3 regions of the Arthrobacter sp. E70 genome follow, and region 1 is predicted to be linked to each of the others. Evidence: predicted binding sites of a transcription regulator. Region 1 holds the regulator's gene; each other region holds the start of a gene.
What was found. The regulator Rex, encoded in region 1, represses fermentation and respiration genes when NADH is low (regulators of the CRP and FNR family bind a similar motif). The targets are predictions, from matches to a motif close to CTTGTGAANNNNTTCACAAG.
Positions count from the first base shown of each region.

Region 1 (5,945 bases):
GGGAGACGCCGGATCCGCACCCTTCCGCCGGGGACGTAGCGCACGCAGGCCTGATGACCAGGGGCATCGCCAGCAGGGAGGACTACTACTACCGGCGCGTCTACGTGGACGCTTTCCGGGCGGTCGAAGCCGCGCAGGCCCATCCCGCCGTCGACGCCGCCAAGGTGGTGCTGGCCGGCGTCAGCCAGGGCGGCGGGCTGGTGGTGGCAACGGCAGGGCTCGCTGCCGGACGGCTCGACGGCGTCATCGCCGCACTGCCCGACGTTCCGTTCCTGCAGGACTTCCCCCACGCGATCGACATCACCCCGCGCGGGCCTTACCCGGAGATCGCCCAGTTCCTGGCCCGGCACCGGGAACGCTACGAGCCCGCGCTGGAGGTCCTGCGCTATTTCGACGGCGTCAACCTGGCCCGGTACGCCACGGCGCCGGCGCTGTACTCGGCGGCGCTGATGGACGACATCTGCCCGCCATCCACGGTGTTTGCCAGCTTCAACGCCTACGGGGCCGGGACGTCCGGCGCATCCGCCACGGGAGCCGCCAAGGAGATCGAGGTGTACCGGTTCAACAACCACGAGGGGGGCCAGGAGCACCACTGGATCCGGCAGCTGCAGTTCCTGCGCAAGCTTCTGGGGTAAGCGGCGGCGCCGAAATGTGACGGCACCTGATTTTGCGGCGGCGCCAACCGGGGCTATGGTCTCTTCCATGACTAACCGTTGGTATGCGTATTTTTCGTTGGCTCTGGAGGGGCCCGCGTCTAACTGACACGCATCCAACTTTCCTTCAGAGCCAACAGGGCAGAGATGATTCTCTGCCCTTCGCCGTTTCTCCGGCGGGTTCTGAAATCCGGGCCCGCTTCCCATCTGGAACAGGACCCGCACATGAGCACCGCAACAGCAGACACCACGTCAACCTCTAACCTGCGCGTCAGCGAATTCACCGCGCTGCCCACGCCTTCCGAACTTCTCGCCGACCTGCCCCTGGACGCCCGGGCCGCGGCCGTCGTCGAACGCGGACGCGACGAAGTCCGGGCCATCATGGACGGCGTGGATGACCGCCTGCTGGTCATTGTGGGGCCCTGCTCCATCCACGATCCCAAGGCCGGCCTGGAATACGCCCGCCGGCTGGTCAGCCAGGCCGAAAAGCACAAGGAAGACCTGCTGATCGTCATGCGGACCTACTTCGAGAAGCCGCGCACCACCGTCGGCTGGAAGGGCCTGATCAACGATCCGCGGCTGGACGGCAGCCACGACATGGTCACCGGCCTGCGCACCGCCCGCCACTTCCTGCAGGAGGTCACCGCCCTGGGGCTGCCCACGGCCACCGAGTTCCTGGAGCCGATCAGCCCGCAGTACATGGCCGACCTGATCTCCTGGGGCGCCATCGGCGCGCGCACCACCGAGAGCCAGATCCACCGGCAGCTCGCCTCCGGCCTCTCCATGCCCATCGGCTTCAAGAACGGGACCGACGGCGGCCTGCAGGTAGCGATCGACGCCTGCGGCGCCGCCGCGGCAGCCCAGGCCTTCCTGGGAATCGACGGCGACGGCCGGGCCGCGCTGGTGTCCACCGCCGGAAACCCCGACACCCACGTCATCCTCCGCGGCGGGCGCAAGGGACCCAACTACTCGGCTGCCGCCGTCGAAAAGGCGTCCGGCGAGCTGGCCGGCAAGGGCCTGAACCCGCGCCTGATCGTTGACGCGAGCCACGCCAACAGCGGCAAGAGCCACCACCGGCAGGCTGAAGTTGCGCTCGAAATCGGTGCCCAGCTCGAGGACGGCGGAACCTCCGCCCAGGCGATCGCCGGCGTCATGCTGGAAAGCTTCCTGGTGGGCGGCGCCCAGAACCTGGACGTTGCCGAGCACGCTGCAGGGGAATCGGAGCTGGTGTACGGCCAGAGCGTCACAGACGCGTGCATGGACTGGGACGTCTCCGCCTCGGTCCTGGAACAGCTGGCGGCCTCGGCCCGTAAGCGGCGCCAGGCGAAATAGGGTAGTTTGCTACTTTCACTTCTGCCCCATGAACATCTAGAGTATCTGGATAGGTGGTTGGTGGATGGCTCAGCATCGGAACACCGCATTGGCATGTACCTGGGGTCACTGTTGTCCATCCGTCAGCAAAGGAAAATAGGGAAATGTCGGCAGAACAGAACTTCTCCAACGCGAAGTTCCTGACCGTGGCTGAAGTAGCCGAGGTCATGCGCGTCTCCAAAATGACCGTTTACCGGCTGGTCCACTCAGGGGAAATGCCGGCAGTCCGTTTCGGCCGCTCTTACCGGGTCCCCGAAAACGCCGTGGAACAGTACCTCAAGGGCGCCGTGGTGGACGGCCACACCGAGACCGCCTGAGCCTGTCCTTAGCCGCTCCCGATAGGCGGTACCCTGTTAAGGAACGTTTTACGTCATTGTAAGAATCTGTCAGTTGTTCAGTTCGTAGCTTTGTCCGCGGACATTCCCCATCAGGCAGGTACTGCATCTAGTTTGTAAGGAACTTTCGTGGGTTCAGTTATCAAGAAGCGTCGCAAGCGTATGGCCAAGAAGAAGCACCGCAAGCTGCTTCGCAAGACTCGTCACCAGCGCCGCAACAAGAAGTAGCAATACTTCGAACAGCGTGAAAATGCCCGCCACCTTCGAAAGGTGGCGGGCATTTTTGTTGGGCCGGTGGGCTAAGCCCGGGGGCCGCGGATCCTCGCGAAGCCCTTCCACAGTCCGTAGACGGCGCCGCCGAACGTGGCCGCCTTGAGGCCGAACGTGGCAGCCCGGCGGCCGGCGCGGAAATCGTAGACCGGCCAGTTGTGGTCGCGGGCGTGGCGGCGGAGCCTGGCATCCGGGTTGATGGCCACCGGGTGGCCTACGAGCGAGAGCAGCGGGATGTCGTTGTAGGAATCGCTGTAGGCCCAGCAGCGCTTGAGGTCCAGGTCCTCCTCGTCGGCAATGGCCTGGACGGCCACGGCCTTGGCCGAGCCGTGCAGGATGTCTCCCACCAGCCGGCCCGTGTACATGCCCTCCGAGACTTCCCCCACCGTCCCGAGGGCGCCGGTCAGTCCCAGCCGGGTGGAAATGACTGTTGCAACTTCGATGGGTGTGGCCGTGACGAGCCAGACGCGCCGGCCCACCCGCAGGTGCTGTTCAGCCAGCGCCTTGGCTCCGGGCCAGATCCGGGAGGCAATCATCTCGTCGTAGACTTCTTCGCCCAGCGCCTTGATGTCGTCAACGGTGATGCCGGCGGCCAGCGTCAAGGCCGAGTCGCGGACGGCATGGACGTCGTCGATGTTTTCCCCGCGCGTGACGAACTTGAACTGCTTCCATGCGAAGCCTGCAGCCTGCGCCAGGGTGAAGGCGCCGCGCTGGTGCATCTTGCGTGCCACATGGAACAGGCTGGCGCCGCGCATGAGGGTATTGTCAACGTCGAAAAACGCCGCCTCGCCCGGCTGCGGCGCAGGTTCGGGCCGCGTGACGACGGCGACGTATTTCTCCTCGGGCATGGAGTTGAGTCTAGTCAATGCACCGCCCTGCCGCCGTCGGCGTCGCCCGCGGGCCGCCAACGGCGCTACGGTTAAGCCATGGCTACACCCCGCGTCGTCCTGGTCACCAAAGCTGACTGCCACCTTTGCGAAGAAGCGCGCGACGCCGTGGGCCGGGTCACTGCCTCGCTGGGACTTTCCTGGACCGAAGAGCAGGTGGACCACCAGCCCGAACTGCGGGAACGGTATGCCGAAGAGATCCCGGTGGTGCTGGTGGACGGGGTGCAGCGTGACTTCTGGAAAATCGACGAAGCCCGCCTGGCACGCGTCCTGCAGCGCGCCATGGCGCAGTAGGGGGAGGTGCGGGTGACGTCGCTGGGTTCAACGCCGCAGCCTGTCCCGGACCTGCCGGGCGCCACGGGCACGACCCCCAAGCAGATTCCGCCTGCTGCAGTGGCCAGGCTGACGCTCTATCTCCGTGCCTTGAACACCCTCATGGCGGACGGGGTGGAGCGCGTCTCCTCCGAATCCCTGGCCGAGGCATCAGGCGTCAGTTCCTCGACGCTGCGCAAGGACCTGTCCCATGTGGGCTCCTACGGGACCAGGGGAGTGGGTTATGAGGTCCAGTACCTCAGCCGGCACATCGCTGCCGCCTTGGGGCTGACGCACGACTGGAAAGTCGCCATTGTCGGTGCCGGAAACCTGGGCAAGGCGCTGGCGCGGTACGGTGGCTTCGAATCCCGGGGCTTCGACGTGGTCGCCATCTTCGACGCCGACCAGATGGTGGTGGGCAATGAGGTGGGATGGCTGCGGGTCAGCGACGTCGCGGACCTCGAAACCGTCCTGCACCGGACCGGCGCCAACATGGTGGTGCTGGCCCTTCCGGCCGCGGTGGCCCAGGGGGTCTGCGACCGGGTGGTGGCAGCGGGTGTGCGCAGCGTGCTGAGCTTCGCGCCCGTGATGCTCCAGGTGCCCGAAGGGGTCAACCTCCGCAAGGTGGACATGGCCACCGAGCTGCAGATCCTGGCTTACCACGCCCAGCGAGTGCAGGATCCGGCGCAGCCGGCAGAGGCGCCCGGGCAGACTGCCTAGGCAGTACACCTACCGCCGCGCTGCCACGCTTCCGCGGCGCCATCATCGGAAAAGCGACGGCCAGGGAAACCATCCCTGGCCGTCGCTTTCTTGCCGTCGCTTGTCTTGCTGTGGGACTGGCGCCTACCGTCCGTAGGGGTTGCCGAAGCCGCCCGGGTAGGGGTTGCTGAACGGCTGCTGCTTCCGGAAGTACGGAGCCGCCGCCGGAAGGTACAGCAGCACGATGGCCGCGATCCCCAGGGCGGTCCCGAGGGTGGCGAACGTGGGGACGCCGAAGAGGCCCAGTACGGACAGGGCCGCGAACACAGTCCCCAGGATGCGTGCCCAGTTCCTCCCCTTGCGGATGAAGAAGGCCACCAGGAGGTAGAGCCCGGCGCCGATGATGGCGAAGACCACCAGCGTTCCGGCGATGACGCTCTTGATGTCCTCGTAGGTGACGCCGCTGGCACCGCTGGTTTGCATCTGCTGCTCGAACGTCTGCCTGAAGGCCGGGTCATCCAGCTGGGTCAGCCCGGTCAGGACGGAGATGACAAAAATGATGCCCGACGCGATCAGGAGCCAGAACGAGATGTTGACCAGCTGCGGGACGCCGTCGGCACCTGCTGCCTGCGGCTGCTCCGACGGGTACTGGCCGTAGGGCGACTGGCCGTAAGGCTGCTGCCCGTACTGGGGAGCGTTCTGGCCGTATGGCTGCTGCCCGTACTGCGGTGCGTTCTGGCCATACTGCGGTGCGTTTTGCCCGTACTGGGGTGCGTTTTGCCCATACTGCGGAGCGTTCTGGCCGTATTGCGGAGCGCCCTGCCCGAACTGCTGGCCGTACTGGGGTGCGTTCTGCCCGTAGCGCGGTTCCTGGCCGGCGGACTCGGGGCTGCCTCCCTGGCCGTTCCCGGAGTGGGGATCATTGGGCACGGGAGGCGGGACGGGAGGAGTACTCATGGGCGTTCCTTTTGCATGTCGGGATCCAGGTAGGCTGCCGGGAATTGGTCCTGCGCCTCCCCCCGGCATGGCTTAAGTCCACCGTACCCCCGGGGGCTGTGCTTGTGCGTGATTCCGCAGAGGTATTCAGGCGCCCCTGGCCTTAACCGAAGAACCCCGGCACCGCGCCAGGAGGGCGCATCGTGCCGGGGTTGCCGGGTCGCCTGGGAATTCCAGGGGCGGGAATTATGCCGCGGGGGCGATGAAGGCCAGTTCCAGGTTGATGGCAACCTTGTCGCTGACAAGGACGCCGCCGGTCTCCAGGACTGCGTTCCAGGTGAGGCCGAAGTCCTTGCGGCTGATGGTGGTCTCGGCGGAGACGCCGGCGCGGGTGTTGCCGAACGGGTCCACGGCCACGCCGTTGAACTCGGTCTCCAGGGTCACCGGGCGGGTGACGCCCTTGATGGTGAGGTCGCCGGTGA
Region 1 covers NZ_JBYQFR010000010.1:87,682-93,626, forward strand. Annotated here, with positions in the region: gene AC3IMC_RS14090 (acetylxylan esterase) at 1-635, shown strand, start outside; gene AC3IMC_RS14095 (3-deoxy-7-phosphoheptulonate synthase) at 879-1,985, shown strand; gene AC3IMC_RS14100 (helix-turn-helix domain-containing protein) at 2,129-2,341, shown strand; gene AC3IMC_RS14105 (30S ribosomal protein bS22) at 2,489-2,587, shown strand; gene AC3IMC_RS14110 (HAD family hydrolase) at 2,659-3,477, opposite strand; gene AC3IMC_RS14115 (glutaredoxin family protein) at 3,556-3,810, shown strand; gene AC3IMC_RS14120 (redox-sensing transcriptional repressor Rex) at 3,823-4,548, shown strand; gene AC3IMC_RS14125 (hypothetical protein) at 4,672-5,484, opposite strand; gene AC3IMC_RS14130 (YceI family protein) at 5,710-5,945, opposite strand, start outside.

Region 2 (5,945 bases), on a different contig from region 1:
GTGATGTTGTGGCCCGTGCGGGGCTCCGGGAGGGACGTTGCTGATGACCTGTCGGTCTTGATCCGGAACACCCGGTCCTCGATGCCGCCGCGGTTGTCGTAGTAGATCAGGGAGATCTCGTTCTGGGGGTCCTGCGTCAGCTGGTCGTCCACGTCCCAGGCCGGCATCCAGAATTCGGAGTCCGGGTGGTAGCACTCCAGCCATTCATCGAACTGGCGGTCATCCAGCAGGCGGGCTTCCCGGTAGAGGAACGCCCGGACGGTTTCGAGGGTTGCGATCTCCTCCGCGGTCTTCAGGACCGGGGCGGTGTGGGTCAGGTTGGTCATGGGTTCTGCGCTCTCTGTGGTTTGGGCGGGCTCTCAGGCGGTGACGGGAACGGATTCCAGTGCGGAACGCTCCTCTTCCTCCGCCAGGGCCCGGTCCATGACTTCCTTCCAGTACCCGTGCTGGATGGGGTAGAGCCCTTCGTCTTCGGTGCGCACGCCGGAGGCGATCACCCGGGTCATGCCCAGGGCCTGTGCCTGCTCATCCGGGCCGGTGATCTCATGGGTGGAGCCGCGGGTCATGTCGTTCCACGGGGCACTGGTGGCCCAGTAGGTCTTGTTGCAGGAGCGGAATTCCTCCAGGTCGTCCGGCGTGGCCATGCCCGTGGCGTTGAAGAAGTCCTCGTACTGGCGGATGCGCTTGGAACGGTTCTCCTGGGACTCCCCCTTCGGGGCGATGCAGTAGATGGTCACCTCGGTCTGGTCCGCGGAGATCGGCCGGAAGTGGCGGATCTGCGAGGAGAACTGGTCCATGATGTAGACGTTCGGGTACAGGCACAGGTTGCGGGAGATGTTGATCATGAAGTTGGCCATCTCCTCGCCGTACTTGGCCACAAGCTCGTCGCGGCGGTCCCATAGCGGGCGGTCCTGGGGGTTGGTCCATTCCTGCCACAGCAGCAGGTGCCCGTGGTCGTAGGAGTAGAAACCGCCCTTGACCTTGCCCCACTTGCCGGCGTCCATGGCTTTGGTCTTGTTGGCGGAGTCTCCGGCACTCCGGCGGGCCGTGGTGGCTGCGTAGTTCCAGTGCACGGCGGTGACGTGGTAGCCGTCGGCGCCGTTCTCGGCCTGGACCTTCCAGTTGCCGTCGTAGGTGTAGGTGGAGGAACCGCGCAGCACTTCCAGGCCTTCGGGCGACTGGTCGACGATCGAGTCGATGACCTTGGTGGCGTCACCGAGGTGATCCTCCAGCGGGAGCACCTCGGCCTTCAGCGAGCCGAAGAGGAAGCCGCGGTAGGACTCGAAGCGGGCCACCTTAGTGAGGTCGTGCGAGCCTTCCTTGTTGAAGGTCTCGGGGTAGCCGGCGTTCCGGGAGTCCTTGACTTTCAGCAGCTCGCCGGAGTTCTTGAAGGTCCAGCCGTGGAACGGGCAGGTGAAGGTGGTGCGGTTGTCCGTCTTGCGGCGGCACAGCATGGCGCCGCGGTGGGAACAGGCGTTGACCAGGCAGTTAAGCTTCCCGTCCTTGTCCCGGGTGATCATCACGGGGGTGCGGCCGATGTAGGTGGTGAAGTAGTCGCCCACGTTCGGGATCTGCGACTCGTGGGCGAGGTACACCCAGTTGCCTTCGAAGATGTGCTTCATCTCGAGTTCAAAGATCTCCTGGTCGGTGAAGATCTCGCGCTTGGCCCGGATGACGCCGTTCTCGCGGTCGTCGATCACGGCGTCGGCAAGGACCTCGCGGGCATGGATCAGGTTCTCGGTCATGGCGTGCTCCCTCATTGGAGATTGCTGGACGGATGGTCGGGAGGTCCAGCCGGGGACGAAAAACTCCCAACAGCGGACGTTGTCCAGCAATTCTTCACGCTCGTGATCGGTCTCACATCAGGTAAATACCGAGGTTCCACCAAGGGTGTCTTTATGTACTGATAATGACTCAAAAGACGCATAGTTGATATTTGTAGCGTCCTTATCTGCGGCCCTACGATTGAGACCGACATCACGCGGTGCGGCGCAGGGCAATGACCGGCCCCGCAGCCCGCGTCGGGTGCAGGAGCCCTTCCTGTCCCCATTCAATGAGGAAGGTGGACATCGTCATGACCCAAACCCCAACGGACAGCCGCACGGAAAACGAAGGCACCGCCGTCGAAGCGGGCTCCAAGGCCACCGAGCGGTTCGCCGCGTCAGGCAAGCTCTCCAAGGTGGACGTATCCAAGGAACGGGTGAGCCTGTTGGCCGGCGCGTTGATCAAGGCCGCCAACGACATCGTGGTCGAGCACCAGGTCACCTACGAGGAATACAACGCGCTCAAAGCCTGGCTGATCAAGGTGGGCACGGATGGTGAGTGGCCGCTGTTCCTCGACGTCTGGCTTGAACACACCGTTGAGGACGTGAACTCCCAGGACCGTCCCGGCACCGTCGGCACCATCGAGGGCCCCTACTACGTTCCCGGCTCTCCGGAACTCCAGACGCCCGCCACCGTGGAAATGCGCGACGGCGAAGAGGGCACGCCACTGCGGTTCACCGGCCAGTTCACCGACACCGACGGCAACCCCATCCAAGGCGCCCAGGTGGAGATCTGGCACGCGGACGCGGCGGGGTTCTACTCCCAGTACGCCCCGGGCATGCCCGAGTGGCTCTTCCGGGCGACCGTCAAGGCCTCGGACGACGGGCGGTTCGAAATCAACACCATGCGTCCGGCGCCCTACCAGATCCCCACGGACGGCGCCTGCGGGCAGCTGATCAGCGCCGCGGGCTGGCACGCCTGGCGTCCTGCGCACATTCACATCAAGGTATCCGCGCCGGGCTACGAGCCGGTCACCCAGCAGCTGTACTTCCCCGGCGACCCCCACAACGCTGACGACATCGCCTCGGCAGTGAAGCCCGAACTGATGCTGGACCCCCGCCCCCGTACCGATGGAAAGGGCGAGGAAGTAGTTTATGACTACGTCCTGGCCAAGCAGGGCCAGAAGAAGTAGCACGCACACTGGGAAACACCCCCGCACGGAGGCGCTCCGGAGCTGATGCTTCGGAGCGCTTCCGGTTTTTCCGCCCAGCCAGGAGTTCCGATGAGCCATCCCCGCCAGCACCCCACCGCCCCATCCGGCGGGACCGCCACGCCCGCGCCGGAACCCTTGCTGGAACGTCCCGGTGTCCGGCCCGCGGGCCCGCGCCGGGTTCTTCGCGACCTGGGCCTGTCCTATGTCTCCAACGGGGCAATCGGACTCATCTTCGCGGCGTCAGGGCCCATCGCCGTCACCCTTGCTGTGGGGACGGCGGGCGGCCTGACCCAGGGCCAGTTGTCGTCCTGGGTCTTTGGTATCCTCCTCTCGGGCGGCGCGGCGACAGTCCTGATGTCGCTCATTTACCGCCAGCCCCTGGGCTTCGCCTGGTCCATTCCCGGCACGGTGCTCCTGGGGCCTTCCCTTCAGCACCTGTCATTCCCCGAAGTAATTGGGGCGTTCTTCACGTCCGGGGTGCTGATCCTCGCCCTGGGCGCCACCGGCGTGGTGCGCAGGGCCATGGCGCTCGTGCCCATGCCGCTCGTGATGGCCATGGTGGCCGCGGTGTTCCTGAAGTTCGGCACGGACATCGTTGCCTCCACCCAGGACAACCCGGTGGTGGCTGCGCCGATGGTGGCCGCGTTCCTGGCCCTCACGGCAGTTCCCATGCTCGGCAGGTACCTGCCGCCGGTCCTGGGGACCCTGGTGGCAGGCTGCATTGCCGTGGCCGCCAGCGGGCAGTTCAAGCTGTCGCCCGGCGGACCGCTCCTGGCCACCCCGGTTTTCACCATTCCCGAGTTCACCTGGGCTGCCCAGCTCGAGCTGGTGGTTCCCCTGGCCCTGACCGTACTGTTTGTTCAAAATGGCCAAGGCATTGCTGTCCTTCGCGCCGCCGGCCATCACCCACGGGTCAATGCCTTCGCCATTGCTTCCGGCGCGTTTTCGGTGCTGAATGCGGGGTTTGGGGCCGTTTCGGCATGCGTTACTGGCCCCACCAACGCCCTTTTAACATCGTCAGGGAGCCGGCAGCGCCAATACACGGCTGCCGTGGCGTACGGCCTGCTGGCCCTGGTGTTCGCAGCGTTTGCCCCCACCCTCACCCGGCTGATGCTGGCCGCGCCGAAGGAGTTTGTGCTGGCGCTGGGCGGCATCGCGATGTTGCGGGCCCTCCAGCAAGCCTTCGTCACCGCCTTCGCAAGCGACTTCACCCTGGGCTCGCTGGTGACCTTTGTGGTGACCATTTCCGGCATGAACCTCTTCAACATCCACGCGGCCTTCTGGGGCCTGGTCATCGGCTACGCGGCGTCCCGCCTGCTGGAGCGCGCGGACCACGCCCAATCCTGACAGTTGCACTCCCCGGCGGTGATTCTTCTGGTTCAGCGCGGGTCCGGTTCAACCGCCCACGCCAGCCGGTGCAGGAACGTGGCGGCCCTGCTCCTGAAAGCCCGCCATGCAACTGACGCCCAACCCGGCTGTGTGACGATTTGCGGCGCGTCAGGCTGCGCGCTTCTGCTCCTGCCGATAGCGCCGGCAAATAGAAGGGCTATGAGGCTCGCGCTTTCCATCCTGCTCCAAGCTGTACAGATACATCGGGGTGTGTGCATGGAACGTGCCCCGCCGAAGAAGGCTTCAAACACTGTCAGCAGCCGGCGGCTCGATCCCCAGAAATGGGTTCCTGGCCGGTTTGGCAATAGTCTGGCCAGATGGGGACCAATGCCGTGAACTCCGGCGAACAGACTGACAAGCAGACCCGCATTCTCGAAGCGGCGATGGATCTGCTGTCCCGTCACGGGATTGCCGGCGTGAGCATGCGCTCCGTGGCGCGCGAAGCGGGTGTGGCCCTGGGCCTGGTCAACTACTACTACGACGACAAGACCACGCTGATCCGGGCAGCCCTGGGCCGCGTGGACGAACACGATCTCCGGCTCGTCGCCCCTGACCCGTCACTGTCGCCCGAGGAGCAACTCCGCAAGGCGCTGCGGCGGGTGGCGGGCGCGGACCTGCTGACCACCCGCTACCTGTCCCTGCGCCTGCATCTTTGGGCCCTGGCCCAGGCCGATGAAGATTACGCGCAGATCAACGCTGCCGCCTTTGACCGGTACATCGACGGGCTCGCGGCACTGGTGTCCAGCGCCAATCCGGATCTGCCCTGGAGCGCCTGCAGGGAGCGGGCCTCGGACATCGTGGTCATCCAGAACGGCATGTGGCTGACGGCGCTGCTCGGGGTGGACAAGGCCTCCATTCAGCGGAGCATCGAGCGGACGGAGCAGATCGCGTTCGCTCCTGCTGAAGGGTAACAATAGCCCGCTGAGAAACCTTGAACAAGTGTTCAAGAAAAGTATTGAACACTTGTTCAATCTGCATTACTGTCCTCGGTATGACTTACGCCACACCAGCGCAGGACGTCCCCCGAGGCGCTGAAACCACAGCAGCATCCACCCTGTTCATCAACGGCTCGTGGGAGCCCGCCGCATCCGGAGCCGTCCGCGAAATCCGGAACCCTGCCGATGCCGAACTGGTCGCCACAGTCTCCGAGGCCGGCCGGGAAGACGCAGAGCGTGCGATTGCCGCGGCGCGCAAAGCCTTCGACTCGGGCGCCTGGTCCGGTGTTCCGGCACCGGAGCGCGGCGCGTTCCTCCTGAAGGTTGCCGCCGGCCTGCGCGAGCGCCGCGAGAAGTTCGCCCGCGCAGAATCGCTGGATACCGGTAAGCGGATGGTCGAAAGCCGCATCGACATGGACGACATCGCCGCCTGCTTCGAGTACTTCGGCAGGCTCGCGGGGCAGCAGGCGGGCCGGATCGTCGACGCCGGGAACGCCGACGTCGTCAGCAGGATCGTCTACGAGCCCGTCGGTGTCTGCGGGCTCATCACGCCGTGGAACTACCCCCTCCTCCAGGCCGCGTGGAAGATCGCCCCGGCTTTGGCCGCGGGCTGCACCTTCGTGCTCAAGCCCTCTGAGCTCACC
Region 2 covers NZ_JBYQFR010000001.1:37,259-43,203, reverse strand. Annotated here, with positions in the region: gene benB (benzoate 1,2-dioxygenase small subunit) at 1-326, opposite strand, end outside; gene benA (benzoate 1,2-dioxygenase large subunit) at 360-1,745, opposite strand; gene catA (catechol 1,2-dioxygenase) at 2,075-2,956, shown strand; gene AC3IMC_RS00155 (benzoate/H(+) symporter BenE family transporter) at 3,047-4,324, shown strand; gene AC3IMC_RS00150 (TetR/AcrR family transcriptional regulator) at 4,684-5,277, shown strand; gene AC3IMC_RS00145 (aldehyde dehydrogenase family protein) at 5,358-5,945, shown strand, end outside.
Region 2: benA (benzoate 1,2-dioxygenase large subunit) is a predicted target of Rex. The motif match lies at 1,845-1,864, and genes of this name have one in related genera.

Region 3 (5,945 bases), on a different contig from region 1:
GAATTCGCGGTCGCCGTGCGCGGCCTGGTTGAGGTTCATGAAGTCGAAGTCGATGTCCGCCCAGGGCAGGTCGCGGTTGGCCTGGGTGTGCAGGTGCAGCAGCGGTTTCCGCAGCAGGTCCAGGCCGGAGATCCACATCTTGGCCGGGCTGAACGTGTGCATCCACGCGGTCACGCCGATCACCGAATCGTCCGAGTTCGCTTCCAGCGCGGTCCGGCGGATCGCGTCGGAATCCGTCAGGACGGGCTTCCAGACGATCTTTACCGGCACGGCGGACGACGCGTTGAGCTGGTTGGCGATCTCCCGGGACTGGGCGGCGACCTGCTTGAGGACGTCTTCCCCGTAGAGGTGCTGGCTGCCGGTGAGGAACCAGACCTCGTAGCCGTCGAGGGAGGTGGATGCTGCGGTACTCATGGATTCTCCTGGAAAAGTCGGTTCTTGGCCTGGTGGCAGGCCCGTGGCTTTTATTGGCCGTAGACGTTCTGGTAGCGGGCGTACAGCGAATCGATGTGGCCCTGGTCGATGGGGAGGGGTTCGCCGAGCTGGCGTGCGATGTGCACGGTGCGGGCCACTTCCTCGCACATGACGGCGGCTTTCACAGCGGACCGGGCGTCCTTGCCGATCGTGAAAGGACCGTGGTTCTGCATCAGTACCGCCGGTGACGTTGAATTCTTCAGGGTCTCCACGATGCCGTGGCCGATCGAGTCGTCGCCGATCAGCGCGAACGGGCCCACCGGTATCTCGCCGCCGAACTCATCGCCCATCATGGTCAGCACGCACGGAATCGCCTCCCCGCGGGCAGCCCAGGCGGTGGCGTACGTGGAGTGCGTATGCACCACTCCCCCCACCTCCGGCATGTGCCGGTACACATAGGCGTGCGCTGCCGTGTCCGAGGACGGCGACAAAGCGGGATTGCCCCACTCGCCATCGCCGTTTCCCGCAACCGGGACCCCGTACAGGTCGGTGACGATCATCTGCTCCGGGGTCAGGTCCTGGTAGGAGACGCCGGAGGGCTTAATGACCATGAGGTCCGTCCCGGGAACCCGTGAGGAAACGTTCCCGGCCGTCCAGACCACCAGTTCGTACCGGGTCAGCTCGGCATGCAGGGCGCACACTTCCTCCCGGATGCGGGCGATGGTTTCGAGGATTGCGCTCATGCGGACACCGCCACGGTTGTTGTGGCGGCTTTGCGCTGGAGGGCTTTGAGCCGGTGCATGACATCGTTGCCGCCGCGGCCGAAGTAGTCGTGCAACGCCTTGTACTCCTGGAACAGCTCGTCGTACGCCGCCACGTTTTCCGGGATCGGCGTGTACACCCCGCCCGGTTCGGCACCCATGGCGGCAGCAGCCTCGCGAATGTCCGCATATTCACCCGCGGCCACGGCCGCGTGGATCGCCGATCCCAGCGCCGGGCCCTGCTCCGAGCCGATGGTGGACAGCTGCAGCCCCGTGGCATCCGCGTAGATCTGCATCAGGAGCTTGTTCTTCAGCAGGCCCCCGGCAACGATGAACTCCCTCACCGGCACCCCGGCCTCCCGGAAAGCATCCACGATGGTGCGCGTCCCGAACGCGGTGGCTTCCAACAGCGCCCGGTACGTGTCCTCCGGCCGGGTGGCCAGGGTCTGGCCCACCACGATCCCGGAAAGTTCGTGGTCCACCAGGACCGAGCGGTTGCCCGAGTGCCAATCGAGGGCGATCAGGCCATGCTCTCCAATGGCTTGCTGCGAGGCCAGTTCGGTGAGGTACTCGTGGATCCCCAGACCCGCTTCCTTCGCGGCCTGATGGTATTCCGGCGGCACCCCGTACCGGGTGAACCAGCCGAAGATATCGCCCACGCCGGACTGCCCGGCCTCGTAACCCCACAGCCCCGGCACGATGCCACCATCCACCACCCCGCACATGCCCGGAACCTCACGCAATTCCGTGCCGTTCATCACGTGGCAGGTGGAGGTGCCCATGATGGCCACCAACTGGCCGGAGTCCACCGCCTTGGCAGCCGGGGCGGTCACGTGGGCGTCGACGTTGCCCACGGCCACGGCGATGCCCTCCGGCAGCCCCGTCCACGCCGCCGCCTCCGCGGTCAGGGTGCCTGCGGCGTCGCCCAGCCGCCCGATGGTGTGCTCCAGCTTCGCGCTGACAAAGTCCTTGAAGTCCGGATTCAGGGCCGCCAGGAAATCCTCCGACGGATACCGGCCGTCCTGGTAAATTCCCTTGTAACCGGCGGTGCAGGCATTGCGGACATACCGGCCACACAGCTGCCAGACAATCCAGTCCGCCGCCTCCACCCAGTGGTCCATCGCGGCATACGCCTCCGGATCCTCCTCCAGCAACTGCAGCCCCTTGGCGAACTCCCACTCAGAAGAGATCAGGCCGCCGTAGCGCGGAAGCCAGTCCTCACCCCGCTCAGCAGCCAACCGGTTGATCCGGTCAGCCTGCCCCTGCGCCGCATGGTGCCGCCAAAGCTTCACATAGGCGTGCGGTCGGTTCGCGTAGCCGGGCACCTCATTCAGGGGCGTACCGTCGGCCTTGACGGGCACCATCGTGCAGGCGGTGAAGTCCGTGGCGATACCGACGACGGCCGCCGGGTCAATCCCGGCAGCCGCCACCGCCGCGGGCACGGCGTTGCGCAGCACCTCCCGGTAGTCGTTGGGCACCTGCAGCGCCCATTCCCCGGGAAGCCGCGCGCCGTCGTCGCCCGCCGTATCCTCTGGGAGCCGGTCCGTAACCACTGCGTGCGGATACTCATGGACCGCACTCCCAAGTTCCCTGCCATCGCGGACGCGCACCACCACCGCACGCCCCGAAAGGGTCCCGTAGTCCACCCCGATAACGCAGGGCTCGGAGCTGGATCTGTTCAACGTCTCTGGCATGGTGCCTCCATCCGGGAGGCAGCGGCCTCGTTACCGGGGTTGTAGGGTCTGGGTCGGGCTAAGTTCTGGAGTAAGTGTGAACGCTAACAAGTGCTATGTCAACGACGCCGAAAAACTTTCGAAGTTCTGGAAGGAGCCTCTTGTTAGCGTTCACAAATCGGTCTATATTGAACCGACACATCAACAATGTGGCCAGGGCCAGGGAGCGTCGGTGCTGCCGGTCCAACAACACTTCGCGGCGGTGCTGCCGCGGAAGGAGAAAATGGTGAGAATCAAAAAACTCATGGGCGCGGTGGCCCTTGTCCTCGCCCTGACGGTGGGTGCCACCGGTTGCGGCACCCGGGGCGGGGCTGCCACTGAATCCGGCAGCGCGGCCAAGCCCAGCGATTCGCTCGTTGGAATCTCGATGCCCACGCAGACGTCAGAGCGGTGGATTGCCGATGGCGCAAACGTGGAAAAGTCGCTGAAGGACCTCGGGTACAAAACCGACCTGCAGTTCGCCAATGACGACATCCCCACCCAAGTCTCGCAGATCGAAAACATGCTGACCAAGGGCGCCAAGGCACTGATCATCGCCGCCATCGACGGCACCACCCTGACCGACGTCCTGGCCAAGGCCAAAGAGCAGAACGTCAAGGTCATTGCCTACGACCGCCTGATCAATGGCACCCCCAACGTGGATTACTACACCACGTTCGACAACTACACCGTGGGCGTCCAGCAGGCTACCTCGCTTCTGACCGGCCTGGGCCTCGTCGACGCCAGCGGCAAGAAGGTGGACGGCAAGGGCCCCTTCAACATCGAGCTTTTCGCCGGAAGCCCTGATGACAACAACGCCAATTTCTTCTGGACGGGCGCCATGGACACCCTCAAGCCGTACCTGGACGCCGGCACGCTGAAGGTCCCCAGCGGCCAGACCAAGTTCGAGCAGGCCGCGATCCTTCGCTGGCAGGCACCCGTGGCGCAGAAGCGCATGGAGGACATCATCACCTCCGCCTACAGCTCCGGAACCAAGCTGAACGGCGTCCTGTCTCCGTATGACGGCCTGTCCATCGGCATCATCTCGGCCCTCACCAGCACCGGCGGCTACGCCAAGGGAAGCCTGCCGGTGGTGACCGGCCAGGACGCCGAAAAGGGCTCCGTGAAGTCCATCATCGCCGGCGAACAGTACTCCACCATCTTCAAGGACACCCGCCAGCTGGGCGCCCAGGCCGTCAAGATGGTTGATTCTGTCCTCAAAGGCCAGGAACCGGAAACCAATGACACCAAGACCTACAACAACAAGGTCAAGGTTGTCCCGGCCTTCCTGCTGAAGTCCGTGATCATCACCAAGGACAACTACAAGAAGGAACTGATCGACTCGGGTTACTACACCGACGCCGACGTGAAGTAGTCAGCGTCCAGGGCTGTGGCCGGGCTCGTCGCCGGGCCACAGCCCATCCCGCAACCTCCTGCAGCAGCAGGAAGGCCAAGCTTCGACCAGTCAGTGGGAATTGACGATGAACACACCCATTCTTCAAATGCGAGGAATCACCAAGACGTTTCCCGGCGTGAAAGCGCTGCAGGACGTCACCCTGGACGTGAACCGTGGAGAGGTCCACGCCATCTGCGGTGAAAACGGAGCCGGCAAATCAACGCTGATGAAAGTGTTGTCCGGCGTCTATCCACACAACAGCTTCGACGGGGAAATCCTCTTCGAGAACGAACCCTGCCACTTCTCCAGTATTTCGGACAGCGAGAAGCGGGGAATTGTCATCATCCACCAGGAACTGGCCTTGAGCCCGTACCTGTCCATTGCCGAGAACATTTACCTGGGCAACGAACAGGCCACCAACGGCTGGGTGGACTGGCGCAAGACCAACCTGGAGGCCGCCAGGCTGCTGGCCCGCGTCGGCCTGGATGAAAACCCGGTCACCCCCGTGCAGCACATCAGCGTAGGCAAGCAGCAGCTGGTGGAGATCGCCAAGGCGCTTTCCAAGGAAGTGAAGCTGCTCATCCTGGACGAGCCCACGGCCGCCCTCAATGACGAGGATTCCGGCCACCTGCTGGACCTGATCCTCCATTTGAAGGGCCAGGGGGTCACCAGCATCATCATCAGCCATAAACTCAATGAAATCCGCAAGGTGGCCGATGCCGTCACCATCATCCGGGACGGCAAGACCATCGAAACCCTGCGTCTTGACGAAGGCCAGATCACGCAGGAACGGATCATCCGCGGCATGGTGGGCCGGGACCTGGAGAGCCTGTATCCGGACCGCGAGCCGAACATCGGCGAGGAAGTCCTGCGCATCGAGGACTGGTCCGTGCGCCACCCCCAGGACCACACCCGCATGGTGGTCAACAACGCCAACCTGCATGTCCGGAAGGGCGAAGTGGTGGGACTCGCGGGACTGATGGGCGCCGGGCGCACCGAACTTGCCATGAGCGTTTTCGGCCGTACCTACGGCACCGCCACCTCAGGGAAGGTCTACAAGTACGGCAAGGAAATCAACACTGCCACGGTTTCGGACGCCATCACGCACGGCATTGCCTACGCCACCGAGGACCGCAAGCATTACGGCCTGAACCTCATTGAGGACATCAAGCGGAACATTTCCCTGGCGGCGCTGCGCAAGCTCGCCAGGCGCGGCTTCGTGGACAAGAACCAGGAGACTGTGGTGGCCAACGGCTACCGCACGAGCATGAACATCAAGGCGCCGTCGGTGGCCGCCATCACCGGCAAGCTCTCCGGCGGCAACCAGCAGAAAGTGGTGCTCAGCAAATGGATGTTCTCCGACCCGGACGTGCTCATCCTCGATGAACCCACCCGCGGTATCGATGTCGGCGCCAAATACGAGATCTACACGATCATCGCCAAACTCGCGGCCGAAGGAAAGGCAGTCATTGTGATTTCCTCTGAGCTGCCGGAGCTGCTCGGAATCTGCGACCGTATCTACACCCTCGCCGCCGGCCACATCACGGGTGAAGTTCCCATCGCCGAGGCCACACAGGAAACCCTGATGCACTACATGACCAAAGAGAAGGAATAGCGAAATGTCCGCCTTACGAGAATCGCTCGGATTCCTCACAAGCCGCC
Region 3 covers NZ_JBYQFR010000023.1:13,115-19,059, forward strand. Annotated here, with positions in the region: gene araA (L-arabinose isomerase) at 1-414, opposite strand, end outside; gene AC3IMC_RS19780 (L-ribulose-5-phosphate 4-epimerase) at 465-1,157, opposite strand; gene araB (ribulokinase) at 1,154-2,869, opposite strand; gene chvE (multiple monosaccharide ABC transporter substrate-binding protein) at 3,132-4,262, shown strand; gene mmsA (multiple monosaccharide ABC transporter ATP-binding protein) at 4,369-5,898, shown strand; gene mmsB (multiple monosaccharide ABC transporter permease) at 5,903-5,945, shown strand, end outside.
Region 3: araB (ribulokinase) is a predicted target of Rex. The motif match lies at 3,007-3,026, and genes of this name have one in related genera.